DNA from 2 places in the Bradyrhizobium canariense genome. Region 2 is predicted to be linked to the other one. Evidence: predicted binding sites of a transcription regulator. Region 2 holds the regulator's gene; the other holds the start of a gene.
The links. Region 2 encodes HrcA, which represses chaperone genes, less so after heat shock. Its sites were predicted from a motif close to GTTAGCACTCNCNNNNNGNGAGTGCTAAC; they were not measured.
Positions count from the first base shown of each region.

Region 1: the regulator HrcA is predicted to act here: its motif matches at 5,851-5,879, upstream of BLV09_RS18055 (co-chaperone GroES).

Region 1 covers NZ_LT629750.1:3,752,140-3,768,326, reverse strand. The annotation lists gene BLV09_RS18075 (META domain-containing protein) at 126-545, shown strand; gene BLV09_RS18070 (phytoene desaturase family protein) at 633-2,177, opposite strand; gene BLV09_RS18065 (hypothetical protein) at 2,301-3,497, opposite strand; gene groL (chaperonin GroEL) at 3,641-5,287, opposite strand; gene BLV09_RS18055 (co-chaperone GroES) at 5,449-5,745, opposite strand; gene BLV09_RS18050 (hypothetical protein) at 6,076-6,585, shown strand; gene BLV09_RS18045 (protein phosphatase CheZ) at 6,752-7,519, opposite strand; gene BLV09_RS18040 (L,D-transpeptidase) at 7,815-8,636, shown strand; gene BLV09_RS18035 (DUF2076 domain-containing protein) at 8,710-9,531, opposite strand; gene BLV09_RS18030 (ChbG/HpnK family deacetylase) at 9,649-10,494, opposite strand; gene BLV09_RS18025 (glycosyltransferase family 2 protein) at 10,491-11,537, opposite strand; gene hisG (ATP phosphoribosyltransferase) at 11,620-12,597, opposite strand; gene BLV09_RS18015 (ATP phosphoribosyltransferase regulatory subunit) at 12,594-13,745, opposite strand; gene BLV09_RS18010 (16S rRNA (uracil(1498)-N(3))-methyltransferase) at 13,878-14,633, opposite strand; gene BLV09_RS18005 (hypothetical protein) at 14,855-15,562, shown strand; gene ubiA (4-hydroxybenzoate octaprenyltransferase) at 15,648-16,187, shown strand, end outside.
Region 2 covers NZ_LT629750.1:5,353,675-5,369,861, reverse strand. The annotation lists gene BLV09_RS25530 (HlyD family secretion protein) at 1-543, opposite strand, end outside; gene nth (endonuclease III) at 701-1,486, opposite strand; gene BLV09_RS25520 (DUF2244 domain-containing protein) at 1,569-2,090, shown strand; gene BLV09_RS25515 (methylated-DNA--[protein]-cysteine S-methyltransferase) at 2,145-3,041, shown strand; gene BLV09_RS25510 (N-acetyltransferase family protein) at 3,038-3,595, opposite strand; gene BLV09_RS25505 (2,3-bisphosphoglycerate-dependent phosphoglycerate mutase) at 3,592-4,215, opposite strand; gene dapB (4-hydroxy-tetrahydrodipicolinate reductase) at 4,243-5,058, opposite strand; gene BLV09_RS25495 (DUF1330 domain-containing protein) at 5,135-5,437, opposite strand; gene pyrF (orotidine-5'-phosphate decarboxylase) at 5,457-6,167, opposite strand; gene BLV09_RS25485 (NADPH-dependent FMN reductase) at 6,174-6,752, opposite strand; gene BLV09_RS25480 (class I SAM-dependent methyltransferase) at 6,804-7,406, opposite strand; gene dnaJ (molecular chaperone DnaJ) at 7,607-8,740, opposite strand; gene dnaK (molecular chaperone DnaK) at 8,883-10,784, opposite strand; gene BLV09_RS25465 (hypothetical protein) at 11,205-12,143, shown strand; gene pncA (bifunctional nicotinamidase/pyrazinamidase) at 12,257-12,973, shown strand; gene grpE (nucleotide exchange factor GrpE) at 12,977-13,573, opposite strand; gene hrcA (heat-inducible transcriptional repressor HrcA) at 13,746-14,834, opposite strand; gene rph (ribonuclease PH) at 14,991-15,704, shown strand; gene rdgB (RdgB/HAM1 family non-canonical purine NTP pyrophosphatase) at 15,743-16,187, shown strand, end outside.

The DNA.
Region 1 (16,187 bases), 1.6 Mb from region 2:
CGCGGCGGATGCCGCGGGGATTTGTTTTTGCGGCAGGGCAATCATGCGGCCGTTGAACTGGCCAACGTCGCGACTGTCGATTAGAACGGCGCGCGGTTGGGGGCCGGGTTATGACGAGAGGCTGCATGCTTTTGCTGAAAAGTTTTCTGAGTAGATCCGCTATTGCACTGGTGTTGGCGGCGGGCGCGCTGGGCGTTGTTCCGGCCAGCGCCGATGAGGGGTTTCCGTTCGGATTTGAAATGACGTTGGATACGGCAAGTCAGCCCGGTTCGAAGCGGTTGCCCACGCTCGAGATCGGCGACAATGGCGAGGCGACACTCGATCTGTGGTGCAAAGCAGGCAAGGGCCAGTTTTCAGTGGCCGGTAATACCGTGATTTTCGTCCCCGGTCAGATGGAAGACCGCGCCGCCTGTGCGCCGGGGCGGGCGGAGATCGACGATGAATTGCTCACGACGTTGAGCGAAGCCACGACCTGGAAACGTCAGGGTGATCTGGTCTTGTTCATTGGGACGAAATCGCTGCACTTCCACATCAATACCAATTAGGTCGGATTTTCAGGCGAGAGTCTGCCCCGGACGCGATCCGGGGTGTGGCCTCCGCTCGGCGTGAAGAGCGCGCGTCAGGGTATATCTTTAGCCTTCACCAAGGATCATGTCGGCGCATGCGCCGGCGGATTGCACGACGCCGGAATAGCCGCCGAAACCTGCATAGGCCGAGGCCAGATAAAGTCCGGGCACCACGGTGCGCGGCGAGCGTCTTGGAATACGCCGGGTCGAGCGCTGCGGCGCCGGCGCAAACCCATAAACCGCGCCATGGGGCGCATTGAGGTATTGCCGGACCGATAACGCGCTGTTGAACGACGATGCGACGACGCCGTTCGCAAGGCCCGGATAAATCGAATCGAGATAACGCACGATCGCCGCCTGCCAGCGGCCGCGTTTTTCGCGATAGGCGTCCATGTCCGAACTGTCCCAGTTCGACAGATGGTCGGGCCCGAGGATCGAGAGCACATGGGGCGGAGCCGGAACGCCGGAATCGATCGCCGCGTAATCGACCACGGACATCGGCGGCATTTGCTCGCCAGGCTCGGCCGCCATCAGTGCCGCGCCTTTCGCGTAGTCGGATAGCCGTGTCATGTCGCGCGGCAGCAACTGCGTGGAGTAGACGTTGATCCCGAATTCGCGCGGCGGCCTCGATAGGCCGAGCGTGAGCGCAAATAGCGAAGCCGAGGGCGTTTGCTGCGCGTAGCTTTCCCTGAGCTTTTCCGCAGCCGAAGCAGGCATCAGGGCCGCCAGCGTCTCCGGCGCGGCGTTGCCGATAATCCGCCGGCACTCGACCGTCTGCGGATCGCTGCCGTCGCGCGCGGTGTGGCTAACGGTGCTGGTTTGGCCCTGCGCATCCAGAGCGACACTGTTGACGATGCGGCGCACCAGCACCTCTCCGCCGGCGACCCTGACGGCGCGGGCGAGTGCGCTGGAGAGCCGCTGCGAGCCGCCTTGCACGTAGCGGCCGCCGCTTTGCAGGTAGCTTCCCTGCGCCATCGCAAAGAAGATCCACCACAACGTCCCCGGGTCGTCGTGAAAGTAGGAGAGGTTGGCGGCAAGCGCGCATTTGACGGCTTCATTGTCGCCGAAAACCCGATCGAGCTTCTCGGACAACGACAAGCGCCAGTCCCCGATCGCAGGCGCCAGTTTCAACAGCGCGCCGACATTTTCGCGCGGATTCCTCGACGCGCCGGCGCTTTTCGACAGCGTGCCCACAGCGGAGGCGATGCGTTCCATCTCGCCGAGCAACTGCTCGATTCCTGACCGGGCCTCCGGGAAACGCTCGGTCAGCGCGCGCCGTGCTTCGTCGAAATTGTCCGGCATCACGAACGGCCGATCGAGCGGGCCGCCGCGCACTTCATAAAACACGCCGGACGGAATCCATTTGACCGCGTCGATAACGCCCGCGCGCGTCAGCGCATCGTGTTTCGGATCGCGGGGATCGTGCGGATCGCTGGTCTCGTGCAGGGAACCCTCGACGAACAGATCGCCGGATTTGTAGCTCGACGCCGCGCCGCCGACCGAATTGCTGCGCTCGATGATAAGGACTTTGCGTCCCGCACGCGCCAGGATCGCGCCGGCTGTCAGGCCTCCAAGGCCGGCGCCGATCACCACTACGTCATAGCGCGCCATTCAGCCCAAAACCCTGAAATTCTTGACCATATGGATGGTTCATTGCCGCTCGGGGGCGGCATGTCAAATGCACGATTGCATGGAAAGCGTGCACCGGACGTTACCCGGCATCGCCCGAAACGGCTATTTCCAGGCCGATTTGTCCGAGTCCCAGCGCTGGGCTCTGAATTCCTTTGCCAGCGCGTCGACGGAGCCGTTGTCGTCCTTTGGATCGCCTTCCTCGTCACTGCTGGAATCGTCGGCCAGATTGAGCTTTGGCCCGGCGCCTTCATCGGTGGTCGAGATGATCGGCGTGCTGATCCACAACATCAGCCGGTCGGATGCGCCGGGCTTGTCCGACGCCACCAGGGCATTGACTTCGATCGTGTCGGTCAGGTCGAGAGCCGGGTATATCTGGCTCGGGCGCTTGAAGGTTAATTTAAGCTTTCCGGTGCTGGCGTCCCATGCCGAGGATGACGATTTCGCCGCAAGCGTCTTCGTCAGCACGTTGGCGATCGCGGTGGCGAGCTTGTCCTTGTTGAGCTTCTCGCCGTCGCGCCAGTCGGTAGCCACGAAACGAATGGTGCGGTCCATTTCCACGATTCCGGTGGTCCAGCCGGCGGAAACCACCCCGGGTGCTGACTTGGCCTTGGCAATCAGTGCCGCCGCACGATCCGGATCGACGGTAATATTGATGGTCTGCTCGCCGGCGCGCAGTGCGTCGCATGTGACGGCAAGGCCGCTCAAGGAAACCTCGAGGTCCTGTCCCTTCAATCCCCTGAGGAAATCCGCCGCCGCGTCCAGCTTCACCCTGACCGCGACGGATTCAGGAGAAACCTCGGTAAAATCCTTTGGCGCCGCGGTGATGCCGTCATCGGTGGACTGGTTGTCTTGGAATTCCCGCTCGCTCAGATCGGAATTGTCCGAAGAGGTCACCTCGGTCACGGCCTGGCCGATGCTGATCTTGCCCTTGAATTCGAAGGTATCGCCGGTCGGCCGGCGCGTGAGGTTCACGGTCACGGGCAATTTGTCACCGAGGCTTTGGGTGGCGCCGGTCAGGGTCTGGCCGTTGACCGCGAGGTTGGCGACAAAGCGGTCCTTGCGATCGGAGCCTTTCTCGACGGGATAGCAGAGATCGAGCGTCGCCGAGGTGACGGTCTTGCCTTGGCGGGTTTCCTTGAGGATGACGTCGGCATTGCCGTCCATCAGGCCGTCGATCGAGGTGAAATATCTGACCTCGTTGGCGCCCGCGGCAGGCTTGGTCGAAAGCTTCATGTCGGCGAAGGCGAGATCCGAGGAGGCTGTCATCAGCCCGACCAGGCAGAGCAGAAGCGCGCGCATATTAAATTCCTCAAAGAGCAGAATCGGGAGCCGGAACTCTCTCGATACCGGCCGAAACCCCGGGGTGCAAACCTCCTTTACCATTCGCCAAAAAAGAAGGCCGCCCGGAGGCGGCCTTCTGATCGATTGGTGGTTGCAGGCTTTTAGAATCCCATGCCGCCCATTCCACCCATGCCGCCGCCACCGCCGGGCATCGCGGGCGCCGGTTCCTTGGGCAATTCGGCGACCATGGCCTCGGTCGTCACCAACAGGCCTGCCACGGAGGCCGCGTCCTGCAGCGCGGTGCGCACCACTTTGGCCGGGTCGATGATGCCCTTGGCGACCATGTCGACATAATCTTCGGTCTGCGCGTCGAAGCCGAAGGTCTCGGACTTTTCCTCGAGGATCTTGCCGACGACAATCGAGCCTTCGACACCTGCGTTCTCGGAGATCTGGCGGACCGGAGCTTCGAGCGCCTTCAGCACGATATTGATACCGGCCTGGACGTCGGGGTTGTCGTTGGCGATGCGGCCGACCGCCTTCTTGGCGCGCAATAGCGCAACGCCACCGCCGGGCACGATGCCTTCCTGCACCGCCGCGCGGGTCGCATTGAGGGCGTCCTCGACGCGATCCTTCTTCTCTTTCACCTCGATCTCGGTTGCGCCGCCGACGCGAATGACGGCGACGCCGCCGGCGAGCTTGGCAAGACGCTCCTGCAGCTTCTCGCGGTCGTAGTCCGAGGTGGTCTCCTCGATCTGCGCCTTGATCTGCGTGACGCGGGACTCGATGTCCTTTTTCTTGCCGGCGCCGTTGACGATCGTGGTGTTTTCCTTGTCGATCACGACCTTTCGGGCGCGGCCGAGCATGTTGATCGTCACGCTTTCGAGCTTCATGCCGAGTTCATCGGAGATCAGCTGACCGCCGGTCAGGATCGCGATGTCCTCCAGCATCGCCTTGCGGCGATCGCCAAAGCCGGGCGCCTTGACGGCGGCGACCTTCAGCCCGCCGCGCAGGCGGTTGACGACCAGCGTCGCCAGGGCCTCGCCTTCGACGTCTTCGGCGATGATCAGCAGCGGGCGGCCCGATTGCACCACGGCCTCCAGCACCGGCAGCATGGATTGCAGGCCCGACAGCTTCTTCTCATGCAGCAGGACGTAGACGTCCTCGAGTTCGGCCGTCATCTTCTCGGCATTGGTGACGAAGTAGGGCGACAGATAGCCGCGGTCGAACTTCATGCCTTCGACGATATCGACTTCGGTTTCGAGCGACTTGTTCTCTTCAACCGTGATGACGCCCTCGTTGCCGACTTTCTGCATCGCCTGCGCGATCATCTTGCCGATCGCGGCGTCGCCATTCGCCGAGATGGTGCCGACCTGCGCGATCTCGGACGACGAGGCAACCGGCTTGGCGCGCTTCCCGATGTCCTTGATGACGGCGGCCACGGCAATATCGATGCCGCGCTTGAGGTCCATCGGGTTCATGCCGGCGGCAACCGATTTGGCGCCTTCGCGCACGATCGCCTGCGCCAGCACGGTGGCGGTAGTGGTGCCATCACCCGCGGTGTCATTGGTCTTGGAGGCGACTTCGCGCAGCATCTGCGCGCCCATGTTCTCGAACTTGTCCTCGAGTTCGATCTCCTTGGCGACGGTAACGCCGTCCTTGGTGATGCGGGGAGCGCCGAAGCTCTTCTCGATGACGACATTGCGGCCTTTGGGACCGAGCGTCACCTTGACGGCGTTGGCGAGAATGTCGACGCCGCGCAGCATGCGATCGCGCGCGTCTCCAGCAAATTTAACGTCCTTGGCTGCCATTTCAAATGCTCCTGGAAATGAGACTATCCTGCATAGCGGCTTCGCCGCTATCGCTGGAGGAGCGGGCTATTGCCCGCGTCCCGAAGGATGAGCCTTTATGAATGATCGACCCTTCGAGGCGGCAGCTTCGCTGCCTCCTCAGGGTGAGGGTGACGTTGTGATTAGGCCAGTACGCCCATGATGTCCGACTCCTTCATGATCAGGAGTTCCTCGCCATCGAGCTTGACCTCGGTGCCGGACCATTTGCCGAACAATACGCGATCGCCCACCTTGAGATCGATCGGAATCAGTTTGCCCGCTTCGTCGCGGCCGCCGGGGCCGACCGCCGTGATTTCGCCCTGCGAAGGCTTTTCCTTGGCGCTGTCCGGAATAATGATTCCGCCCTTGGTTTTTTCTTCGGCGTCGATACGCTTGACCACAACACGGTCATGCAGGGGACGAAATTTGGTTTTAGCCATGACGGTTCCTCTGGAGGCTCGGTTCTGAGATCTGGTTTGCCATCGAAAGCGGCTCAAGATACGAGACGTATTCGACGCCCCGATGGCGCCGGACAGTTCGCATCCCTTAGCAATCGGGCTCTCGGAGTGCTAATCGTGCGCCCGGGGGAATATGGCGTGGCGCCGATCCTGTCAAGCAGAGGCTTAAGTCCTTGGTTAGGCTGGTATAGGATGCTGCGAAGGAAACCAAATCGGAGCGCCAGCGTAGTTTGCTGGACGTCATTGCTCCGAAAGCAGTTTTGCGATTGGCTGCTGGACGGAAGCGGCCAAGAATTTAGCCCGGGGGATGCCATGGTCAGGTCACGTAGCGTACGAACGGTTGCCAATCTGGGGATCGTCTCGGCGCTAACGATGTTTCTCGGCGCGTGCGGCAGCATGAGCCTGACGTCATCGTCGCCCACGGCGGCGCCCGAACCCGGCGTAGCGCCGGAAATGCCGGCCAGCATCCGCTCGGACGAGCTTGTCGGCCGCTGGGGTCTCGCCTCATTCCAGGACCCGAAAGACCGCGTGCGCACCGAAGCCGCAGCCCGGGGACAGTGCAAGCAGCCCTACGTGATTGGTGCCGGCGCCCATGGTGGCGTGGTCATGCATCTGGCCGATCAGGCGACGCCGCAGGAGCTTGACCTCAAGGGCAGCCCAGGCGGCAAGAATTACATCGGACCGGCCGGGCCGGCCGGTGGCGAGCAAGACCGCGAGATCGTTTCCTTCGACGGGCGCGTCATGGTCACCCGCTTCATCGACAAGGATGCCGCGACCCGCTACGGCAACATGGTCTACGTCCGCTGCGGGCCCAAGGCCTGACCGGTCGCAGTCTCGATCCTTTACAGCCCAGAGACGATGCGAAGGCGGCTGCATGACATCCGTGCGGTCGATATCTCCAGCAAAATAAAAAGCGCCGGCGAATGGCCGGCGCTCGGATCAAGGATGAAGTCGCCGGAGGTTTATCCGGCGACGGGCAACCTCATTTTCAGTCAAACAGCGCGTCGATATCGTCCTGCGAGGCGTGGCCGATGTCGTCGTCCAGCTTCGGACCGTTGAGCAGCTTTTCGTCGCCTTCGCGGGTATCGACGATCGGCGGCGCGTGAGCCTTGATCGCATCGACGCCGCCCCAGATATCCATCATGACGGTGATGTGGTTTTCGATGAATTTCATCGTGGTCATCACCTTCTTGATGCGCTGACCGGTCAGATCCTGGAAGTTGCAGGCCTCGAAAATCGAGACGACGCGCTCCTGGATTTCTTCGGCAAGCAGCTTTTGCTGATCAATCGAGTTCACGCTGGTCAGCGCAGTCGCTGCCTGGTCGATCGATTCGGCTGCTTCGAGGATTTGCTGTGTGGCTTCTTCGGTGCCGCCCACCACGGCGCCGAGTTCACCGTTGACCCGGGCCATCTCCTCGCCGTTGAAGCTCGCGCCATGCAGCACTGCGATTTCCCGCTTGGTCCGGCTGATGGCATCGTAAATAAGGTCGAGTTCCACCTTGAGTTTCTCGCACTGTTCGATCTGGGCCCGATAGGTTTCGAGCATTGCATGGGCATCGGCGGCCTCCGCCGAAACCTGCTTGCCGGCTTCCGCTGCGGCGCTGCGGCCGGGGGAAGCCATGTGGCTGCGGATCGCGCGCAGTTCGCTCATGATCTCGCGATGCATCGGGCCGACATCTTCGTCGGCAACTGAGGGCATCGGCATATCGCTAACAACGGCTTGTTCGACACGAAAACGTCTACGATGAATCGGCATGAGAACTTCCCTGAACTGCACTCGCCACCTTTTAAGCAGATGCGATTTAACGCCGGGTTCACGCCGGAACCTGTTCTGAAGTCTCTCTGCCGGCCGTCGCACACCAACGATTAACCATGCACCACCTGCATTCATCGAAAATAAACGCTACCGGGCAAAAGCACGCGCACCTGACGACGTGGTGAATCGAAATGGCGTTTCTGTTTACCAAACCGATGCGGTTTTGATTTCTATTGACCGCGTGCAACGGCGCCACTTCGGGCGCTCCCACGGCGAAATAGTACAGAGTACGTCGATGTTCAGAAAAATGCCCCTTGCGCTGCTTGCCGGCGCATCTTTTTTAGCCACCGGAATTCACCAGGCCGCCGCGCTCGACGCGACGCTTCCGGACCCCACGGTGATCTACGCCAATCAAAACGCGCAGTCCGCCGCGCCAATGCGAACCGCTTATAACGAACGCTCCAATATGGGTGGCGGCTTCATCGAATTCCTGTTCGGCGACGGACAGCAGCAGGGCGGGCGCTATCCGCAGCAGCCTGAGTACCAGCAGCAGCCACCAATGTATCAGCAGCAGCCCTCCTACGAACCGCGCCGTGCCCTGTTGCCGCAAATGGATCCGCAGCAGGCCGAGCCTCAGCAGGACGCCGTCAACGATCCCAGGCAGCGCCCCTTCGATCCGAAATTTGAGAAGCAGATGGTCGATTATGACGGCAAGGAAAAAGCCGGCACCATCATCGTCGATACGCCCAACAAGTTTCTGTTTCTGGTCGAGGGCAACGGCAAGGCGTTGCGCTACGGCATCGGTGTCGGCAAACCTGGATTTACCTGGTCGGGCGTGAAGGCGGTTTCTGCGAAGAAGGAATGGCCGGATTGGACGCCGCCGTCGGAGATGCTGCAGCGTCGTCCCGACCTGCCGCGGCACATGGCAGGCGGCCCCGACAATCCGCTCGGCGCGCGCGCGATGTATCTGGGCTCGACGCTCTACCGCATCCACGGCTCCAACGAGCCCTGGACGATCGGCACCAACGTCTCATCCGGCTGCATCCGGATGCGCAATCAAGACGTGATCGACCTCTATGACCGCGTCAATGTCGGCGCGAAGGTCGTGGTGATCTGATTTTTTCTGGGCTGGAAAAACAAACGGCCGCTCCATTCGAGCGGCCGTTTTTATTTTAGGCCGACGGAATTCATCAGGCGTAGTCGTTGTCGCCGTCGTTGCCGAAATTATCCGAATCAAGATCCATGTCGTCGCGATCGTCATCGTCTTGATCGTTTGACGCCGAATCGAACAATCCGGTGCGCGAGCTGTCATCGTTGCGATCTTGCGATGAGGCCACGTCGTTGATGCCGGCGTCGCGCGCGAGGTTGCTGCCGGATTGATCGCTCCAGGGATTTTGGCTTGTGGCTCTGTCTCCGAGTACGGCGGTATCGCCGAAGCTCTGGTGGCTGCCGCCCATCATCGAGCGGATGCTGTTGAGCAGCAGCGATCCGCCGACCACGCCGGCGGCCGCAGCCGCTGCCGTTCCGAGAAACGAACCGCCACCTCCGCCGATCGGGCCGCCGGCCGGACCTTGGGGAGACCCATAAGGTTGCCCATACTGGCTCTGATTATTGTACGGGCCCTGATCGTAATGCCCCGGCGACTGCGCCTGCGGCAGCACCTGGCCACTGTTCCAGACCGGGCGGTTGGCCGCGCCGGGTGGCGGTACGTTCGGCACCGAACCGTGTGACTGGTTCTGGCCGAAAATCGCATCGCGCATCGAATCGAGAAAGCCGCCGGATTGATTCTGTTCCGGCGCGCCGCCGGCTTCCAGTTCCTGAATGCGACTGTTGGCGCGCTTGAGCGCTTCGTCCTGAACCAGCACCGTCTGCACCAGCGCGTAGACGGCATTGGGCGCGATACGCAGGCCCTGCGCAATGGCGGCCGTGGCATTCGGATCGCGTGGCGTGCCCTCCAACTTCGAAAGCCGGTCGAAAAGATCGTCGATCAATTGGCGTTCTTGCGGTGTCATGGCGTTCTCCCTCGTTGTAGGACGCGCGCAAGATGTAGGGGAGTTTTGCGTCGCAAATAGTGCTGGGCCGGATTAAATTTCTGTATGCGACAAAACGGCCAGGTTTCCTGAGCGATATCAGGCCAATGTAACTTTATTCGCCGCCAGCAAAGGCGGAAAATGCGCTCCGGCGAGGAACGCATATTCGCGTTCGCGCTGGCCGGTCAGGGGGTCAAGGCTGACAAGCGTGTCGTCGACGAATCCGGGATGACACATGATGAGGCCGCCTTCAGGCAGCCCATCGAGAAATTCGCCCATCAGCGTGCCGAAATCGGACTGCCGCGCGAAATCGTAGGCGCCGGCAAATCCGGGATTGAACGCGATGCCGGCGCGCGAGGCGCGCTTTCGGAATTGTGCGCTGAGAATATCGAGCACCATCGCCTTCGGCGTGCCAAGCCGCCGCGTCAGTGGCTGAGGACGTCCACATTGGCGCACCCAGGCGCCAGGCGCGGCTTCTCTCACCGCCGTCAAAAAAGCATCACGCACCTGGGGAAATAGCTGCGCATGCTGGTGACCGTCGACGAAGTCAGGCGCACGGCCGAACAATTCCTTGAAAGTGGCGAGTTGCACCCTCAACTCGGCATAGATGATTTCGGGATCGAGCCGCCGCAGCAGGCCCGCGCGCAGCAGTTTTGGGAAGGGCAGGAACAGACCGCCGTCGATCGGCTTGAAGTGCATGGTCAGGGGCCGAAACGGCGCCGTCAATGTCGCATGCAAGCCGATGGCGCAGCGCGGATGGCTTGCGGCCGCGGTCTGCAGCGAATTGACTTCGTCGCGGCCGATCGCCGGGCCGATCACCATGACCGATGTCGCATTGAGGCGGCCGCGTTCGATCAGGTCGCGAATGGCGCGGTTGACGCCGGGACTTATGCCGTAATCGTCGGCGCACAGCCAGATACGTCGCGGCGTCGCGGCGTCGTTCATTCGGCCGCGGACCTTTCGTCGGCGTTGATACTTTTCTCCGCCTCGGCCCGTTTCTCAACGTGCTCGGCCACGAAGTAGATCGGGCGCGCCTTCAGCTCCGAAAGAATCTTGCCGATATATTCGCCGACAATACCGATCATGATGAGCTGCACGCCGCCGATCGTCATCAGCCCGATCACCAGCGAGGGATAACCGGGGACGGACTTTCCGGTCGTCCAGGTTTCCCAGAGAATGGATAGTCCGAACAGGAAGGCCACCGTCGCGAGCACTGCACCGAGCAGGCTGGCCAGACGCAGCGGCGCGACCGAGAAAGATGTCAGGCCTTCGATCGAAAGCCCGAGCAGCCGGCCGGCGCTGAACGTGGTGACGCCATGGGCGCGGGCCGCGGGTTCGTAATCGACGCGGATCTGGCGAAAACCGATCCAGCTAGCGAGGCCCTTGAAGAAACGGTTGCGCTCGGGAAGCTGCCGCAACGCGGCTGCGGCACGCGGCGACAACAGACGAAAGTCGCCGGCATCCTCCGGGATTTTCTGCCGCGCGCCCCAATTGATCAGCGAGTAGAAGCCGTGCACGGCGAGGCGCCGGAGAAACGATTCATTGTCGCGATGCGCTTTCGCGGTATAGACCACGTCATAGCCGTCATCGATCCAGTGACCGACGAGCTTCTCGACCAGATCCGGCGGATGCTGGCCGTCGCCGTCCATGAACAGAACGGCGCCGCGCTTGGCATGATCCAGCCCGGCCATCAGGGCTGCTTCCTTGCCGAAATTACGGGACAGCGACACCACCTGAACATCGAGCGCGTCGGCGCTGAGTCCACGTGCGATGCCGAGCGTGGCGTCGGCGCTGCCGTCATCGACATAAACAACCTCGCAAACGAGGCCGTATTTCTCTTTTAGCTTTTTTGCCAGCTCGCCCAGCCGCGCGTGCAGAGCGGCTAAACCCGTCGCCTCGTTATACAAGGGCACGACGATCGATAGTCCTTGCACCGCAGCATTGGCCGCAGTGGTGGACAGACCAGAAACATCCGTACCAAGCATCATCGATCAGGTCTCAACCATCGAAAAACAGCATATGGCAATCGCCGCGGCTTGTCGCCACAGGGATGCGCCCAAGGCTTGCGCCTTACTGCCGCAAGAATGCCTCAAGCTTGGCGAACAGGGGATTGTCGCGGTCGAGCACATAATCCAGCGACGCCACCGAAACCGTGTCGGCGCCGTGCGCGCGCAGAAAGCTGCCGAGCGCATAGAGCTGTGCCGGCGGGCAGTGCAGCGTCAGCATTCCCGACGATGTCGGGCCGCCGAATGGCGAGACCACGCCGAAGCGGTTATGCGCTTCAGTCAGCAGCGCGGCATTGCACGCCGCAAAGCGGGTGCGGACTTCCCGGTATTTGCTGGCGCGCGCACGTGCGGCGATGTGATCGAGGATGACGCGCGCGGTCTCGCGCGCCTCGTTCGACCAGTCGGCCTCCCGCGAGGCGACGAGGTTGGCGTGGCTGCGCAGGATCACGCCGTCGTCGAGCACCTTGAGGCCATTGGCGGCAAGCGTCGCCCCCGTCGTCGTAATGTCGACGATCATCTCGGCCGTTCCGACCGCCGGCGCTCCCTCCGTCGCACCGGCACTTTCGACGATGCGGTAATCGACGACACCGTGGGATGCGAAGAATCGCCGGGTGAGGTTGATATATTTGGTCGCAACCCGCATCCGCCGGTTATGCTGCTCGCGGAATCCCGTGGTGACGTCGTCGAGATCGGCCATGGTGCGGACGTCGATCCAGGCTTGCGGCACCGCGACCACCACATTGGCGCTGCCAAAGCCGAGGCTGTCGATCAACAGAACGCGCCGGTCGGCATCCGCGATGCTTTCGCGCACCAGATCTTCTCCGGTGACGCCGAGATGCACCATGCCGCGCGCGAGCTGCGAGGCGATCTCGCTCGCCGACAGATAAGCGATCTCGACATTGTCGACCCCGTTGATGGTGCCGCGATAGTCGCGGGCGCCGCGCGGTTTCGCCAGCCCAAGTCCGGCGCGTGCGAAAAACGCTTCGGCATTTTCCTGCAGGCGGCCCTTGGACGGTACCGCCAGAACGAATGGCGCCGTCATGATCTGCTCCCGCTTGCGATCGGTTTACCCAGTTTGGTCAAGGTTTCGACCCAGATCGAGAATCCGACCGCGGGGATCGCAGTGGCGGAGCCGAGTTGCGTCATGAGCCCATCGTAACGCCCGCCCGCTGCCAGCGGCTCGACCCCATCGCCCTTGCTGTGCAGTTCGAACTCGAAGCCGGTGTAATAATCGAGGCCACGACCGAATGACGTGGAAAAGCGCGTCATGCTGGTATCGATGCCGCGTGCGGCCATGAAGCCGACGCGGCTTTCGAACTGATCGATCGCGGCTGCGATGTCGAGTTTGGTGTCAGCGGCCAGTGCACGCAACTGCGCAATCGCCTCGTCGGGGTCGCCCGAGATAGCCAGGAAGCGCTTGATCAGATTGAGTGCGTCGCGCGGCAGCGCGCCGCCCTTCAAGGTCGACTGTTCGAGGAAGCGGTCGGCGATCTCGGCAACGGTGCGTCCGCCGACATTCGTGGTGCCGGCGATCGACATCAGGTCGGTCACCAGCGCCAGCGCCGCCTTGCGGTCGGAACCTGCGAGCGCGGCAAGCACGCCTTCATACTCGTTGCGGCTGGAGCGGGTCGCGTGCGTGAGCCGCTCGAGATCCTGCTCGAGACTGATCTTGCGGTTGAAATCCTTGATCAGCCGCCGCCGCCAGACCGGATAGAGATCCAGCGCATCGATCAGCGCAATGAACAGCGCGACATCGCCGGTGCGAATTTCCACTTCGGTCAATCCGAACGCGGCCGTCGCCTCCAGGGCCAGTGCAAGCATCTCGGCGTCGGCTGCGGCGCGGTCCTGCCGTCCGAATGATTCGATGCCGGCCTGCAAGAATTCGCTCGGCCGGCCGTCGCGATAGCGAAACACCGGTCCGAGATAGCTGAAGCCTGCCGGCTGGCCGGCCCGGCTGGAGACGAGATAATCCCGCGCCACCGGAATGGTGAGATCGGGCCGCAAGCACAGCTCTTCGCCGCCGGCATCGGTGGTCAGGTACAGGCTTTTGCGAATGTCCTCGCCCGAGAGGTCGAGGAACGGCTCGGCCGGCTGCAGCATCGCCGGCTCGGCGCGCACGTAGCCGGCCTGCGCAAACGACAGCAGCAGCGCGTCCGCCCATGCGGCGGATCCGGCGGTGGTCGAGGTCATTTTAACGTCCAATTATCCCAAAACGGGGTTCAGGGCTTATCTGGCGCTGCCCTTAGCATGGCCCGGGCGGGGTTTCGACAGGGATCGGCCGGATGCCTTAATGATGCGCCAAATAGGGGCAACCGACCTTATTCAGGGGCTGGATCCGGCCCAGTCGCCAAGCGCAGCCTGCACCAGGGCAAGTGCGGCAACCCCGGCGGTATCGGCCCGCAGCACCCGCGGTCCCAGTGACAGCCGCAGGATGCGCGGCTGCCGCAGCAAAATAGCGCGTTCATCCTCGGAAAACCCGCCCTCGGGGCCGATCAGAACGTCGATCCCGCCCGGGCCTGTCTGTCCATCGCGGAGCGCTTGTAATGGATCTGCGACGTCTGCGGCCTCGTCGCAGAACACCAGCAGCCGCGCGGCCGCGCGCTGGCCCAAATAGCCATCGAGCGTAACGGGTTCCATGACAGTCGATATGCTGAGAATACCGCATTGTTCGGCAGCCTCGATCACATTGGCGCGCATCCGCTCGCCGTTAACCCTTGAAACCTGGGTGAAGCGGGTCAGAACCGGCTGCAGCGACGAGGCGCCCATCTCGACAGCTTTCTGCACCATGTAGTCGAGCCGGGCATGCTTTAAGGGCGCAAAGACGTAAGCGAGGTCCGGCAGGCGATCCTGGGGCCGGGTCCGGGCGACGATATTGAGGCTGTCAGGCCGCTTGCGCCCCGCGATCGACGCCTGCCATTCGCCGTCGCGCCCATTGAACACCAGAATTGTTTCACCAGCGGCGAGCCGCAGCACATTGCCGAGATAATTGCTCTGATTCCGCTCAAGCTCGACCATTTGGCCCGATTCGAGGGGAGTATCGATGAACAGACGGGGCGCGCGAAAATCGAATTGAGGCATGGGTCATCTTCCAAACGGCGTTGCGTTTTACCCGAAAGGATGAGAATCAGGGGCAATTATTGATTGGCACGCGCGGCCCTACGCCGCGCTGTTGCCAAATTCCGCAGCCTTGTTATGGACCGCCAGCAATCGTAAATTCCCCATCGGAAATCGCTCTTCCGCCGGAAGACGAAAGGGGATTATTGGACCTTGCCGGAGGAACCGCTTTGACCATCCGCCGCATGATAGTGCCGCTTACCTTGGCCGTCTTTACCGCTCACGCCGGTCAGGTTTTTGCGCAGAGCGCCTTTCCGGCGCCGCTGCCGAATCAGGCTGCTCCACTGGCGAACGATCCGGCCTTTCCGCCGGTGCCGGGTCAATCTGTCCGGAGGAGCGATCCGGCATTTCCGCCAGTGAACGGCGCGGCCCCGACCGCCTCCGTTGGCGCCTCCCCCTCGATGAGTTCGTTTCCGGTCAACGGGGCTGCCCCGCTCACCGGCGCGGGATTGGAGCGGCCGCCGGCTCCGCCCTCGCAAGGCGGTGGGCAGGACAATTGCATGAAGCAATTCCTTCCGCTGCGTGAAGACGCCGAGAAACGCGGCAAGCTGATCAAGGCTGCCAGCGACCGGCACGCGTCTCCCGTGGAAGCCTGCACGCTGATCAGAAATTTCGGCGAGGCCGAAGTCAAGATGATCAAATATGTCGAGGCCAACGCATCGAAATGCGGAATTCCAGCGCAGATCTCCGAACAGCTGAAGGGCGGCCACAAGAACACTGAGATGATGCTGAAGAAGGTCTGCGATGCCGCACAGCAGGCGCAGCAAAGGGGACCGGTCGGCCCGAGCTTGAGCGATGTGCTGGGTTCGGCCGCGGCGCTGCCAGAGGCCACGGGCAAGAAAAAAGGCGGCAGCACCTTCGATACGCTGAGCGGCAACGTGCTGACGCGATGATGGGTATCGCCGGCTCGAGGTCCCTGCGCCGGTTGCGGCATGTTCATATCAGGAACTTCAAATCGAAATGCGGTGCTAGCGTCAGATGAGCGGCGCAGCCGCCCGCGTTGCTGACTCGACCGGCAATTGGGTCGATACCCGCGCGCCATCCTGGTTGCGGCCTTATCTGCGGCTCGCCCGCTTCGACCGACCGATCGGATCCTGGCTGTTGCTGATGCCGTGCTGGTGGTCGGCGGCGTTGGCCGCCGGCGTCGCCCATTCCATCAGCCAATTGCCTGTTGTCGTCGCGCTGTTCTTCGTCGGCTCCTTTGTCATGCGTGGCGCCGGCTGCACCTGGAACGACATCACCGATCGCAACCTCGATGCCTTGGTCGAGCGGACGCGATCGCGGCCGATACCGGCCGGGCAGGTGAGCGTGGCGCAGGCGGCAGCCTTTCTGGTCGTGCAGGCGTTGATCGGCCTTGTGGTGCTTTTGCAATTCAACCGCTTTGCGGTGGCGACAGGTATCGCCTCGCTCGTCATCGTTGCGATCTACCCGTTCATGAAGCGGATTACCTGGTGGCCGCAGATCGTGCTCGGGTTGGCGTTCTCATGGGGCGCGCTGATGGGATTTGCGGTGACGCTT
Region 2 (16,187 bases):
CCGGCTCGCCCGAACATCGGCCTGTGCGCGGGCATAGGCCGCAGTGGCCTGTTCAAGTTTTTGCCGGGTTCCAGCCTCGGTCTGGGTGAGTGACTGTTGCCGCTCCTGTTCCTCACGGGTTTCGACCTCCTGAGCGGCCGCGGACACCTGTTGCGCCTCCGCCTGAGCAATGGTCGCGTATTGCAGCTCCACCTGATTGTCGAGATTGTCGAGCGCTGCCTGTGCGGCCGCGACGCCGGCTTCTGCTTGGGCGACCTGGGCTTGGTAGTCGGCAGGATCGATCTCTACCAGGAGATCGCCGGCCTTGACGCGCTGGTAATCATTTACGGCGACGACGAGGACCTCACCGGCGACCCGGCTGCTCAGCTGTGTCAGATCGGCCCTGATATAGGCGTCATCCGTGGTCTGGATCACGGCGCCGCCGACCCAGGCATCCCAGCGCAATGTTGCCAGCACGATAAATCCGAACGCGGCCAGCACGGCGAATATCGGGATCGCAAGACGACGCGACGAACTGCGGATATCGGGCAGCGGCGGTGATATCGGCGCACCGGCCGCAGACGCGGCGGCGGAGGATGACGCAGAACTCGCCTGACTGGGCGTGGATGACGAACTAATCTGCTCTTGCAAGGCGCCTTCCCCGCTAAAACCGTTCTCCTGCGCGAACAGATCAGAAGAAACGTGGGTCAGATATCATGCCTCAAACTGTCTTCTCCGGCCAGCGGCAGAGATCGTTGATCAGGCACAGTTCGCAGCGCGGCGAACGTGCCAGGCAGGTGTAGCGGCCGTGCAGGATCAGCCAGTGATGCGCATGCAGCATGAACTCCGACGGGATCACACGCTCGAGGCCGAGCTCGACTTCGAGCGGCGTCTTGCCCGGCGCCAGGCCCGTGCGATTGCTGACACGAAACACGTGCGTATCGACCGCCATGGTGTGTTCGCTGAACGCCATGTTGAGCACGACATTGGCGGTCTTGCGGCCGGCGCCGGGCAGCGATTCGATCTCGGCGCGGGTGCGCGGTACCTCGCCACCGAATTCAGCGATCAGCTTTTGCGACAGCGCGATGACATTTTTCGCCTTGTTGCGGTAGAGACCGATGGTCTTGATGTAATCGCGCACCGTGTCTTCGCCGAGCGCCAGCATCTTTTGCGGCGTATCCGCGACCGCAAACAACGCACGCGTCGCCTTGTTGACGCCGGCGTCGGTTGCCTGCGCCGACAGCACGACGGCGACCAGCAGCGTGTAGGGATTGAGATGCTCGAGCTCGCCTTTCGGTTCGGGGTTGGCTTTGCGAAAGCGGCTGAACGCCTCGTACACTTCGGCGGCGGTCCAGGGTTTGACCGCCTGGGCCCCGCCTTTGCTCGCCCCAGGCGATTTTGCTGCCGCGCGTTTGGGCACCGATTTGGCCGCGGCCTTTTTCGCCGATTTTTCCTGCGCCGGCTTTGCCCTGGATTGAACGCGAGACTTGCCGGCGCGTTGAGCCATAGCAGGCTGTGATTTGGACGCCGTCTTTTTGGGCGCAGTCTTGCGGATGATTTTGGCCATGATCCGGGTATACTGACAGGCGATGACCGCAGGCAACGACTTTGATCCGGCGCAGGCCGAGCCGGAATTGTTTTCGGCACTGTTGACGCCGCACCGTTCGCTGAACCGCACCGGCTTTATTGTGCTGATGGCGTTTCTCAGCGTGATCAGCTTCGCCGCCGGATTTGCGTTTTGGCTGATGGGCGCCTGGCCGGTGTTCGGCTTTTTCGGCCTCGATGTTCTCCTGATCTATTGGGCGTTCAAGGTCAATTTCCGGCGCGCCAAAGCCACCGAAGAGATCTTGGTGACATCGTCCGAGCTGCGGGTGCGACGGGTCAGCCACCGCGGACACGTCGTCGAATGGGTGCTCAATCCGCTCTGGGTGCAGCTCGATCAGAAGACCCACGCCGAATTCGGTATCGAAAAGCTTTATCTGGTTTCGCGGGGGCGCCGCGTCTCCATTGCAAGCTTCCTGGGGCCGGACGAAAAAGCGAGCTTTGCCAAAGCCTTATTGGCTGCATTACAGGCCGCCAAGCGCGGTCCGACTTATAATCCGGTTTCATGAAGGCTGTCGGAAATCGGGTGGTTTGGCGGCCTGCCTGGGCTTACATCCACGGTTATGATGACACTCGCCATAAATGACCATCGCCTGACCAAACCCGGCCCGCAGAACGCGGCGCTTCGCGACTATGACTCGGTGCGGCGGGCGATCGCCTTTATCTCGGAGCATTGGCGCGCGCAGCCGAGCATCGAAGCGATGGCGGATGCGGCCAGCGTGACACCAGATGAACTGCACCATTTGTTTCGGCGCTGGGCCGGCTTGACGCCAAAAGACTTCATGCAGGCGCTGACACTCGATCACGCCAAGGGGCTGCTGCGCGACTCCGCCAGCGTGCTCGATGCCGCACTCGATTCCGGGCTTTCAGGCCCGGGCCGGCTGCATGACCTGTTCGTCACCCATGAGGCGATGTCACCGGGCGAATGGAAGAATGGCGGCGCCGGCATGGCACTGCGCTACGGATTTCACCCCTCCCCGTTCGGCACTGCGATCGTGATCGCCAGCGGCCGTGGCTTGGCCGGCCTTGCCTTCGCAGATCCCGGCAGCGAGCAGACCGCATTCGCCGACATGAAGCGCCGCTGGCCCAACGCGAGCTATGTCGAAGACCATGATGGCACGGCGGGACTGGCACAGCGCATCTTCGACACGAAATTGTGGCGCGCCGACCAGCCATTGCGCGTGGTCCTGATCGGCACCGATTTCGAGGTCCGGGTATGGGAGACGCTGCTGAAAATCCCGATGGGCCGCGCGGTCTGCTATTCCGATATCGCGACCAAGATCAAAAATCCCAAGGCCTCACGCGCGGTCGGCGCCGCGATCGGAAGAAACCCGGTATCGTTCGTGGTGCCGTGTCACCGTGCACTCGGCAAAGGCGGCGCGTTGACCGGCTATCACTGGGGCATCACCCGCAAGCAGGCGATGCTGGGCTGGGAAGCGGGACAGTTGGGGATGCACTAACCCGCTGACGACCGGTTGAGCCGTTTCCAGAACACTGCCGTGTCGCACAGCCGTCCGTCGGGAAACAGCGCGTAGTCCGGAATGATGCCGCTCTGGGTCCAGCCTGCTCTGATGTAGAGGCGATAGCCGTTTTCGCCGGGCACCGTGTCAAGAACCAGAAGCCAGCGGCCGCACCGCCTGGCTTCTTGTTCGACCGCTGACATCAATGCCGCGCCGATGCCGCGACCGCGCACGGAGCGATGCACCAGCATTTTCTTGACGTCGGCGCGATGCGGTTGGTTCGGCGGCGTATCCAACCCAAGCTGCACGGTGCCGACAATCCGGCCCGCCAGTTTTGCCGCCAGCAAAACCGTATCGCCTGATGCGACCGAGCCCGCGATTTTACGAAAGAACTTCTGCCCGTCTTCCCCGGAGAATGGCGGCATGAAGCTGACGCTGGCGCCACCTTCCACACAATCGACCAGCACAGAAGCGAGCTGCTCGATCGCGGTGTCGTCGATGTTTCCGTCGAGAACGACGATATCGGGCTTTTCGGTGTCTGGCCTCGCGCTCACGCCGCCAGATCGAGCTTTGAAGCAACGGTGGCGTCGGCATTGAGCCGATAGATGATCGGCACGCCGGTGGCCAGCTCGCGCTTCAAAATGCTTTCCGGCGTCAGCTTCTCCAGCACCATGATCAGCGCGCGCAGCGAATTGCCATGCGCGGCCACCAGCGTGCGCTCGCCGCGCAACACGCAGGGCAATATCTCCTGGACATAGTACGGCAGCGTGCGCGCCAGCGTATCCTTTAGGCTTTCGCCGCCGGGCGGCGGCACATCGTAAGAGCGCCGCCAGATCAGGACTTGCTCCTCGCCCCACTTCTTGCGGGCGTCGTCCTTGTTGAGGCCCGACAGGTCGCCGTAGTCACGCTCGTTGAGCGCGAGGTTCTTTTTAGTCGGAAGGCCGGTCTGGCCGAGCTCCGCCAGTGTGAGATCGAGCGTGTGCTGCGCCCGCGTGAGTACCGACGTAAAGGCGATATCGAACGACAACCCCTGCGCTTTCAGCTTGCGGCCGGCTTCCTTGGCCTCGGTGACACCCTTCTCGGTAAGATCGGGATCCTTCCATCCGGTGAAGAGGTTCTTCAGATTCCATTCGCTCTGGCCGTGACGCACGAGCACAAGAAGGCGGTCGCTCATTGCTGTGATTTCCGTTTCGATTTCGGTTCAGGTGTCGCCCAGGCCCAGCACGTCAGCCATCGAGTAGAAGCCAGGCTTCTTGCCATGCGCCCACAGCGCCGCCTTCAGCGCGCCATGCGCAAACAAGATGCGATCTTCGGCATGGTGCGCCAGCGTGATGCGTTCGTGGGGGCCGGAAAAGATCACACTGTGATCGCCGACAACGGTGCCACCGCGCAACGAGGCAAAGCCGATATCGCCGGACCGTCGCGCGCCGGTAAAGCCGTCGCGGCCACGCGCCGAGCGTTCCTCGAGCGCGATCTTGCGTCCGGCTGCTGCGGCTTCGCCAAGCATCAACGCCGTGCCTGACGGCGCATCGATCTTGGACTTGTGATGCATTTCGAGAATTTCGATGTCGAAACTTTCGTCCAGCGATTGCGCCACGCGCTTCACCAGCGCCGCGAGCAAATTGACACCGAGACTCATATTGCCTGATTTGACCACAATGGCGCGCGAGGTGACGCTCTTGATCACGGCTTCATCCGACGCCGACAGGCCCGTCGTGCCGATGACGTGAACAAGCCCGCGCTGGGCGGCGATCGCAACATTGGCAATCGTGGCGCCCGGCACGGTGAAGTCCAAGATACCGTCGGCATTGGCCGACAAGGTCCACAGATCGGCGGAAAGCTGGACGCCGTTGGCGGGCAGACCAGCGAGCACGCCGGCATCCTTGCCCAGAAGCTCGGAACCGGGCGCTTCCAGCGCGCCGGCGAGCACCGCACCCGGTGTTTCCGCAATGACGCGCGTCAGCGCACGGCCCATCCGGCCGCCGGCCCCCGCAACGATCAAACGCATGTCGGCCATGGCTATACCTCTCTACGCCCTATAGCCGGGACGGGCTGTTCCGGCAACCAATCGGCCGCGACATCAGCGGTAAGGATCAGGGCTGCGGGCTGTCATAGCCCTCGACGACGACCAGTTCGGCGGTCGAATGCGGCTGCCGCACCTTAATGTTGGCCTGATATTCCGGCGAGCGGTAGCAGGCCATCGCCGTCTCATAGTCCGGAAACTCGATCACCACGTTGCGCGAGCGGCTTTGGCCTTCCACGCCGGTGAACTTGCCGGCGCGCACGATAAACTTGCCGCCGAATTTCTTGAAGATCGCCGCGTTGGCCGCGGCATAGGGTTTGTAGCCTTCTTCGTTATGAACATCGACCCGCCCAATCCAGTAGCCTTTTGCCATCTCGCTCTCCTTTTTTTACTTAACCTAGCGCCTGTGCGATCTCCGCCTGAATGGCATCCGCGGCCGCCTTTGGATCGGCAGCTTCCATCACCGGCCTGCCGACCACAAGATAGTCGGCGCCGGCGGCAATGGCGCGCGCGGGCGTCATGATGCGCTTCTGGTCGCCCACCGATGAACCCGCCGGCCGAATGCCGGGAGTCACCAGACCCATCCGATGACCGACAATCCTGCGCAGGTTCGCGGCCTCTTCCGGCGAGCAGACGAGACCATCGACGCCGAGCGTCTGCGCCTGCCGGGCGCGTGCTTCGACCAGATCGGATACGCCGAGCCGATAGCCCGCCGCATGGAGATCGCCATCGTCATAGGAAGTCAGCACGGTGACGGCGAGGATCTTCAAATTCGACCCCGCGCGCGCATCAATCGCCGCTTTCATGGTCTGCGGATAGGCATGCACCGTCAGGAATGTCGCGCCGAGCGAAGCGATGCTCTCGACGCCGCGCGCCACGGTGTTGCCGATGTCATGCAGCTTGAGATCGATAAAGACCTTTTTCCCCGCTGCCGTGAGCTGGCGCACCAGCGGCAGGCCGCCGGCATAGGCCAGCTGATAGCCGATCTTGTAGAACGTCACGCTGTCGCCAAGCCTTGCAATCATCGCTTCCGCGGCGGCCACGCCGGGCACGTCGAGCGCTACAATCAACCGGTCGCGTGGAACGATATTTGCTGGCTGCATGTCACCTCACATCATGCGTTGGGAAAATTCGATCAGCTGCCGTACCACCGCCTTCAATGCCTCGAGATCGGCCGGATGCTTCAATCGATCGCTATCATCGTAGGCGTCGTTCGCGAACGACAGCGCCAGTTGGCTCGGAATAACCGGCGCCTGGCACGCCGACAAAATCAGCCGCAGCGCCGCCAGCGCTCGGGTCCCGCCGAGGCGGCTTTCCGAGGCGGCGGCGATCGCAAACGCCCGTTCGCGAAACACCTGCCCGCGGGTCTCGTGAAGATCCTGCACGCGCGTCACCCAGTCGATGGTGTTCTTGACCAAGGGCGGGACCGACGAATTGTATTCTGGCGTGACAATCAGGACGCCGTGATGTGCTGACATCATGCGCTTGAGATTGACCGCGTTCTTCGGCACGCCCGATTTCGTCTGCAGATCGCCGTCGTAGATCGGCAGCGGGAAATCGCCGAGTGAAATACGCGTGACTTCCACGCCGGCCTGCGCGATTTCATGGGCCGCCGCCGCCGCCAGCCTCGCATTGAGCGAGCCGGTGCGCAGCGAGCCGGGGATCACGAGGATTTTCAACGCTGACATGATTTAAAATCGCGTTAGCATAAACCGCCACGCGATAGTACCGGGGCGGTATCAGCCCTTGCGATACACCCAGACCCGCGCGGGCGGAAGGTTCATCCAGATACGCTCAGAGGCTTCTGTGGAAACGCCCGGCAACGATTTTGGAATTGGCGGTGCCACCGAATAGGTGAACTGCACGAACGGCGCCCCCGGCGCTAGCGCCAGGAAGGCATCGCGGATCAGCTTCAGGCGCGTCAGCATCGGCTTGGTGACGAGCGGCAGGCCCGATACCACGGCTGATGCGGGGGCGTTGAGCACGTTCCAGAGCGAGTCACGCAGTGTGTAAGCATCGCCCTGCACGACCTTGGCCTGCGGGTAGCGATCGCGCAGCAGCGCGCAGAAGCCCGGATTATATTCGACCAGCACAAGGCGCTTCTGATCGATACCGTGCTCGATCAGCGCGTTGGTGATCGCACCGGTGCCGGGCCCGAGTTCGACGACGGGTCCTGAGGATTCGATATCGACATACTGCGCCATGGTACGGGCCAACACCCGTCCCGAAGGCATGACTGCGCCCATGTGCAGGGGCTTTTCGATCCATGAACGAAGAAAGCGCACCTCGTCGTCAAGACGGAGGGGCTTCTTCAACGCGCGCACGGACGAGTGCAAAGGCATGTCACTACCAGGCGGGACCGCGATTAAGCGGCAGTGTCAGAATATAGTCACAAAGAGGTATAGGTAGCCGTCGAAACGGTCAAGCCAGACAGTCCTCGCACGTGCTCTGCTAAAATGTTTGCGGTGTGGCGACAAAACCATGCGCAAATTATTTTTTTGCGCGGTCGGCCGTCAAACCGGACCCACTTTTGCGGACTGCGCTATGGATTAGCGCGGGTACCGAAGAAGTCCTTGACCTTAGTGAAGAAACCCGCCGCCTCGGGTTGGGTTGCACCGGACGATAATTTTTCGAACTCGGCGAGCAATTCCTGCTGCTTCTTCGTCAGATTCTGCGGGGTTTCGACCATCACCTGGACATACATGTCTCCGGTCTGTCGCGAACGCAGCACCGGCATGCCCTTTGATGCAATGCGAAAGCGTCGGCCCGATTGGGTTCCCGATGGGACTTTCACCTTGGTCTTGCCCTTGTCGATGGTCGGCACCTCGAATTCACCGCCGAGCGCCGCCGTCACCATCGAGATCGGCACGCGACAATGCAGATCGGCGCCGTCGCGCTGGAAGAATTGATGCGAGGCCAGCGAGAGAAAAATATAGAGATCGCCCGAAGGTCCGCCGCGGACGCCGGCTTCGCCCTCACCGGCGAGCCGGATGCGCGTGCCGTCTTCCACACCTTGCGGAATATTGACCGACAAGGTGCGCTCGCGTGTCACCCGGCCCGAGCCCGAGCAGGAAGGGCACGGATCCTCGATCATCTGCCCGCGCCCCTGGCACCCGGGACAGGTCCGCTCCAGCGTAAAAAATCCCTGTGCCTGCCGCACACGGCCGGCGCCGCCGCACATCGAACAGGTCTTCGGCTTGGTGCCAGCCTTCGCGCCAGTGCCCGAGCAGGATTCGCAGGTGACCGAAACCGGAATCTCGATCTGGGCGGTCTTGCCGAGGAAGGCTTCCTCGAGCGTGATTTCCATGTTGTAGCGCAGATCGGCGCCGCGCTCGCGGCCACCGCCACGGCCGCCACGCTGCCCGGCCATGCCGAACAGGTCTTCGAAAATATCCGAAAACGACGAGGCAAAGCCCGCGCCGAATCCAGGTCCGCCGCCGGCACCCTGCTCGAACGCTGCATGACCGAACCGGTCATAGGCGGCGCGCTTGTCGCCGTCCTTCAGAACTTCATAGGCTTCGTTGATTTCCTTGAAACGCACCTCGCTGGTGGCATCGCCCGGATTCTTGTCCGGATGCCATTTCATCGCCAGCTTGCGGAACGCTGCCTTGAGCTTGGAGTCGTCCGCGGTCCGTTCAACCTCGAGAGTTTCGTAATAGCAGCGCTTGGTGGACATCCGTCAAATCCGCCCGAAGTTCGTCGTCATTCCGAGGGAATGCGTATTGAAAGATGCAGCCTTCGGCTTAACGAAAAATGACCCCCACCCATTGAGACGCGCTGCGCGCTCTTTGGCATGAGGGTCATGTTCATCGCCTGAATTAAGCAGACTTCTTGTTGTTCTTATCGTCGTCGACCTCGGTAAACTCCGCGTCAACGACGTCATCCTTTGCAGCATCCTTGGCCGCATCGCTCTCGGCCTGCTGCTTGTACATCGCCTCGCCGAGTTTCATCGAGGCCTGCGCCAGCGTGCTGGTCTTGGCCTTGATCGTCTCGGCGTCGTCGCCCTTCAGCGCTTCCTTCAGGTCGCTGACCGCGTCTTCGATGGCGCGGCGCTCGCTGTCCTCGACCTTCGAGCCGTGTTCGGCCAGCGCCTTCTCGGTCGAATGCACCAGAGCGTCGGCGTGGTTCTTGGCATCGACCGCCTCGCGGCGCTTCTTGTCGTCTGCCGCATTGGCCTCGGCGTCCTTGACCATCTTCTGGATGTCGGCTTCGGACAGACCGCCGGATGCCTGGATCCGGATCTGCTGCTCCTTGCCGGTCGCCTTGTCTTTGGCCGAGACGTTGACGATGCCATTGGCGTCGATGTCGAAGGTTACCTCGATTTGCGGCATGCCGCGCGGCGACGGAGGAATACCCATCAGGTCGAACTGACCGAGAACCTTGTTGTCGGCCGCCATTTCGCGCTCGCCCTGGAAGACGCGGATGGTGACGGCGTTCTGGTTATCCTCAGCGGTCGAGAACACCTGACTCTTCTTGGTCGGGATCGTGGTGTTGCGGTCGATGATGCGCGTGAATACGCCACCCAGCGTTTCGATGCCGAGCGACAGCGGCGTCACGTCGAGCAGCAGCACGTCCTTGACGTCGCCTTGCAGCACGCCGGCCTGGATCGCAGCGCCAATCGCGACGACTTCGTCGGGGTTGACGCCCTTGTGCGGCTCCTTGCCGAAGAACTGCTTCACCACTTCCTGGATCTTCGGCATGCGGGTCATGCCGCCAACCAGCACCACTTCGCCGATTTCGCCGGCAGTGAGGCCGGCATCCTTCAGCGCCTTGCGGCAGGGCTCGATGGTCTTTTCGACGAGATCCTGAACCAGCGCCTCGAACTTGGCGCGCGTCAGCTTCATCGTCAGATGCTTCGGCCCGGTCTGATCGGCCGTAATGAACGGCAGATTGATTTCGGTCTGCGTGGTCGACGACAATTCGATCTTGGCCTTTTCGGCGGCCTCTTTCAGGCGCTGCAAGGCAAGCTTGTCGTTGCGCAGGTTGATGCCCTGCTCCTTCTGGAACTCATCGGCCAGATAGCTGACGAGCCGCATGTCGAAGTCTTCACCGCCGAGGAACGTATCGCCGTTGGTCGACTTCACCTCGAACACGCCATCGCCGATCTCCAGGACCGAGACGTCGAAGGTGCCGCCGCCGAGATCGTACACCGCGATGGTGCCGGCTTTCGACTTGTCGAGACCGTAGGCCAGCGCGGCGGCGGTCGGCTCGTTGATGATGCGCAGCACTTCAAGGCCGGCGATCTTGCCGGCATCCTTGGTAGCCTGACGTTGCGCGTCGTTGAAATAGGCGGGAACGGTGATGACGGCCTGATCGACCTTCTGGCCGAGATGGGCTTCCGCGGTCTCTTTCATCTTCTGCAGAATGAAAGCGGAGACCTGCGAGGGCGAATAGCTCTTGCCGTCGGCCTCGACCCAGGCATCGCCGTTGGACGCCTTGACGATCTTGTAGGGGACAAGCTTCTTGTCCTTCTCGACCATCGGGTCATCGTAGCGGCGGCCGACGAGACGCTTGACGGCGAAGAAGGTGCGTTCGGGATTGGTTACCGCCTGACGCTTGGCAGGCTGGCCGACGAGGCGCTCGCCATCATCGCTGAAAGCGACGATCGACGGGGTCGTCCGCATACCCTCTGCGTTCTCGATGACTTTTGCTGTTTTGCCATCCATTACGGCGACGCACGAATTCGTGGTGCCGAGATCGATCCCAATGACCTTTCCCATGGTCCTCATATCCTTCTTTTTGCGGCAGGTTGGCTGGGCCCTGACGGCGCACCGAACCGAACCCCCAGACGTTCAAATACTCGCGATATTGCGACGGTGAGCCTCATATAGGAGGGGGGGCATGGCCTGCAAGGACTGGACGCAACCTTCGCCCGCGAAAACCCCGCCCCTTGAAAGATAGTGTCGAGCAGGCCGAGCCGTCCAGGGCATGCCGGGCCTGACCGGCCAGCGAATACCCCCTATTGGGGCCTCCCCCTCGCAGAGGGAGCCGGCAGACGATAGGTTAAGAGCTCCCCGGCGCGGCCTGTTGCCGGAGCGCCAAACCGGGTAAAAGCAGGCGACTGAATCGGGGGCTACCCGTGACCCCGCCGCGACCCGCCGACCATTGAACGGCCTCAATGCAAACCCAGTAGACTTTTCATGACGCACATTCGGTTTTTGTCCGTAGTTGCCCTCGTTGTTGCCACCTTGTGCCCGGCCTTTGCCGCCGACGCGGTCTTTCCACCGGGCATCCGGGTGGGACTGACGCCGCTGGTCGGCCTGGCGCCCGCAAAAACCTTCCTCGGGTTCGAGACCGAAGACCAGAGCGTCAAGGTGCTGGTGGCCGAGCTTCCGGCCAACGCCTACACCGAAGTCATGAATGCCTTTAAGGCCGATACGTCAAACCTTGCCGGCATCCGGCCCCAGAGTATCGAGACCGCGGCCGGCACCGCCTATTACACCGCCGAAGACGCCAAGGATGGCGCTGTCGGCGTGCGACGCTATTCGATGATCATGCCGGGCGGTACGTTCTCCGGCTATATCGCGGTGCAGGTTCCCGAGAACGCGATCAAAATCTACAGCGACGACGCGATACGGAAGATGTTTGCCACGGCGGTTATCCGCAAGGAAGTTCCGGTCGACGAGCAGCTGGCGCAGATGCCGTTCAAGGTCACTGCCCTCGCCGATTTCAAAAATGTCCGCACGCTCGCGGTCGGCGCCGCCCTTGTTCTGGCCGATGGCGATGAATCAACCGGATTTGAGGCAGCCCCCTTCATGGTGATCGGCGTCCTCGGACAGTCGCCGGCCACACCCGACGATCGTGACCGGTTTGCCCAACAGGCCCTGACCTCGTTTCCCGGCGTGCGTGAAGCGCGGATCACGATGTCCGAGCCGATCCGGATCGACGGTTCGCCCGGTTATGAAACGCGGATCGATGCGACCAGCGGCAAGGACAATACCAAGGTCACCGTGGTGCAGTGGCTGAGGTTTGGCGGCCCGACCGTGCTGCGCATCGTTGGAAGCTCCCCACGCGACCAGTGGGAAAAGGCGTTCCCGCGTTTCCGTGCCGTGCGTGACGGACTTCAGCAGCGCGGCTGATTCCCGGTCCATCGACCGCCCGAGATTTCGATCCGTCGCGCGAACGCAATCCGCTTTACGCGCGCTCCGCGACCTGATTTGCTGATGCGATCTCCAGGTGAGGGAGAAGCGCCATGTTGGATCGAAGGCGGATTCTGACAGGTTTCGGCACGATAGCTCTCGCGACCTTTGTTTCAAGCAAGCCAAAGGCAGCCGCATTGATCAAGCCTGATGACGCATCGACGCTTCTGGTCATCGATGTCCAGAACTGTTTCCTGCCCGGCGGCAGCCTCGCCGTAAAGGACGGCGATCAGGTCGTGCCGATCATCAACCGCATCGCCAAGGGTTTTGCCAATGTGGTGATGACCCAGGACTGGCACACCGCGGGACACATCTCGTTCGCCTCCGCCCACCCGGGCAAAAAGCCGTTCGAGACCATCGATCTGCCCTATGGCAAACAGGTGCTGTGGCCCGATCACTGCGTGCAGGGAACCGAGGGCGCAGCGCTTTCCAAGGATCTCTCGATCCCGCAGGCCGAACTCATCGTTCGCAAGGGATTCCACAAGGACGTCGACAGCTATTCGGCCTTCACCGAGGCCGACGGCAAGACCGCGACCGGGCTTGCCGCCTATCTCACGGCGCGACAGGTGAAGCGCTTGTTCGTGGCAGGACTGGCCACCGATTTTTGCGTGGCCTGGAGCGCGCTCGATGCGCGCAAAGCCGGCTTCGAGACCTATGTGGTCGAAGACGCCTGCCGCGGCATCGACACCCAGGGCTCGCTCGCCAAGGCTTGGGCCGACATGACCAAAGCCGGCGTCAAGCGCATCCAGTCCGGGGATATTGCGGTCTAGATTCTAATTTGCCACGGGCGCTGCTTTCGCGCCGCCCTTCGAGACCGCGACGAGAGCCGGCCGCAGCACACGCTCGCCGATCATGTAGCCGGCCTGCACGACCTGCACCACCGTTCCGGCGGGGACCGACGGATCGGGCACTTCGTACATCGCCTGCTGAAAATTCGGATCGAATTTCTCGCCCGACGGATCGAATTTCTTGACGCCGTTTTTCTCCAGCGTGTTGAGCAGCGATCGCTCGGTCAATTCGACGCCTTCGATCAGCGCCTTTAGGCCGGGATCGGCGGCGGCCTTGGCCTCGGCCGGGACGGCATCCAGCGCACGCTGCAGATTGTCGGCGATGTCGAGGATGTCGCGGGCAAAGCCGGTGATGCCATAGATTCGCGCATCGGCCACTTCACGGCTGGTACGCTTGCGCAGGTTTTCCATCTCCGCCAGCGTGCGCAGCATCTTGTCGCGCGTGTCAGCCACTTCCTTCGTCAGCGCCTCTACCGACCCTTCCTCGGGATCGTCCGGCATGATGTAGGGCTTGGAGACCACGGGCTCGCCGCTCTGCGGCGCATTCGCCTGATCTTCGTTTGGCCGGTTCGGATCGGTCATGGATTGCCTTTTCGAAAAAATCGCTTTGTGTTCAGGTCAACGGGGGATTTGCTGGCCCGCATATCATGCTTTAGGCGCGGAAAATCAAGCGCTCCATCGCGTTTTCGAACGAAGTGGGCGCCGGTTCGCGTTAAGAGAACGCGTCAAAACAAAAGTCCCATTTCGGGCCGGATCACCCGCCCAGCATCCGACTGACGATGCGTGCGGCATAATCCACCGTCGGGATCACGCGGGCATAGTTCAGTCGTGTCGGCCCGATCACACCGAGCACGCCGACGATATGACCCGCGCCATCGCTGTAAGGCGCGATGATGGTGGAGGAACCGGACAGCGAAAACAGCTTGTTTTCCGATCCGATGAAAATCCGCACGCCTTCGGCGCTTTCCGCGCGGCCCAACAGATCGACCACCCCACGCTTGGTCTCGAGATCGTCGAACAGCGATTTCACGCGCTCCAGATCTTCAAGCGCGTGCAGATCCTCCAGCAGATTGGCGTGACCGCGCACGATCAGCTGCCGGTCTTCGTTCTCGCCGCCGGACCAATTGGCGAGCCCCGCGGCGATTACCTTCTGTGTCAGCTGATCGAGTTCGGTGCGGTCTTGCGCCAGTGCGGTTTCAAGTTCGAGGCGCGCTTCCGCCAGCGTGCGCCCCCTGATCCGCGCGTTGAGAAAATTGGTCGCTTCGATGAGTGCGGACGGGGGAACGCCGGGCGGCAGCGTCAGCACGCGGTTTTCGACCTGGCCGTCCTCGCCGACCAGCACCACCAGCGCCTTTTCCGGTTCCAGCCGCACGAACTCGATGTGCTTCAGCCGTGAATTGGATTTGGCCGTGAGCACCACCGCCGCCGCACGGGTCAGGCCTGACAGCCGGGTCAGCGCCTCGCCAAGGGCTGCTTCGACCGATTGCGCCCTGCCGACGGACGCGAGCTGGGTCTGGATCGACTGCCGCTCCGCTTCGGTGAGATCGCCGAGCTGCATCAGGGCGTCGACGAAGAACCGCAAGCCCAGTTCGGTCGGCAGCCGGCCGGCTGACGTATGCGGCGCGTAGACGAGGCCGAGCTGCTCGAGGTCCGACATCACGTTGCGTACCGAGGCCGGCGAGAGCGGCACCGCGATCAGGCGTGAAATATTGCGCGAACCGACGGGCTCGCCGGTAGCGAGGTAACTCTCGACGATTTGACGAAATATGTCCCGCGAGCGCTCGTTGAGCTGGGCCAGCCCGGTATGCGGCGCGATCAGGCCAATCGGATCGTGGTGGGCCACTACCTACTCCCTCACAGCTTCACCCTAATCTGTCGATCCGGCGGGCCGGTGACAAGCGCCATTGACCTGAAAAGGACGACCAAGGGCCTTGCCGCACCCCGCGCCCCCTCCTACAAGCACCGCCAGCCATTTTTATTGAATTTCCGGAGGATTCCCATGCGGCCAAGCCGCCGAGCGCCCGATGAACTGCGTCCCGTCTCACTGGAGCGCGGGGTCGTCAAATATGCCGAGGGTTCCTGCATGGTGAAATTCGGCGATACCCATGTGCTGGTGACGGCAACGCTGGAAGAACGGTTGCCGCCCTGGCTCAAGGGCCAGGGCCGCGGCTGGGTCACGGCCGAATATGGCATGCTGCCGCGGGCGACGCTGGAGCGCACCCGCCGCGAAGCTTCCGCCGGCAAGCAGAATGGCCGTACCGTTGAGATCCAGCGCCTGATTGGGCGCTCCTTACGAGCAACCGTCGATCTCGAGGCGTTGGGCGAGCGCCAGATTACCGTGGACTGCGACGTGTTACAGGCCGACGGTGGAACCCGCACCGCCTCGATCACCGGCGCCTGGGTGGCCCTTGCCGACTGCATCGGCTGGATGAAGACCCGCAACATGGTGAAGGCCAACGTGCTGCGCGACAACGTCGCGGCGATCTCCTGCGGCATCTATAACGGCACGCCGGTGCTCGACCTCGACTATGCCGAGGATTCCGAAGCCGAGACCGACGCCAATTTCGTAATGACCGGCGACGGCCGCATCATCGAGGTGCAGGGTACCGCGGAAAAGACCCCGTTCTCGCAGGATGAGTTCCTGGCCCTGATGGCGCTGGCGCGCAAAGGCGTGGCGCGGCTGGTGGATCTGCAGAAAATGGCCGTGGCGTGATTCGGGATCAGGCACGGGCTGGCGTAGAATAAAAGCACATGCACCGCCGAATCACAGGCAAGCTCGTGATCGCAACCCACAATCCCGGCAAGCTCGCCGAGATGCGCGAACTGCTGGCGCCGTATGGCATCGAGGCGGTTTCGGCGGGCGAACTTGGTCTTGGCGAACCTGACGAGACCGGCGATACGTTTCACGCCAATGCCAGAATCAAGGCGGTCGCCGCCGCGCAGGCTGCTGGGCTTCCGGCATTCGCTGACGATTCCGGACTGGTGGTCGATGCGCTCGACGGCGCGCCCGGAATCTTTTCGGCGCGCTGGGCAGACCCCGGCAAGGATTTCACCGGCGCGATGACGCGGATCGAGCGCTTGCTGCAGGAGCGCGGCGCCATGACGCCCGAGAAGCGAAGAGCGCATTTCGTTTCTGCATTATGCGTGGCCTGGCCCGACCATCATATCGAGGAGGTCGAGGCGCGTGCCGACGGCA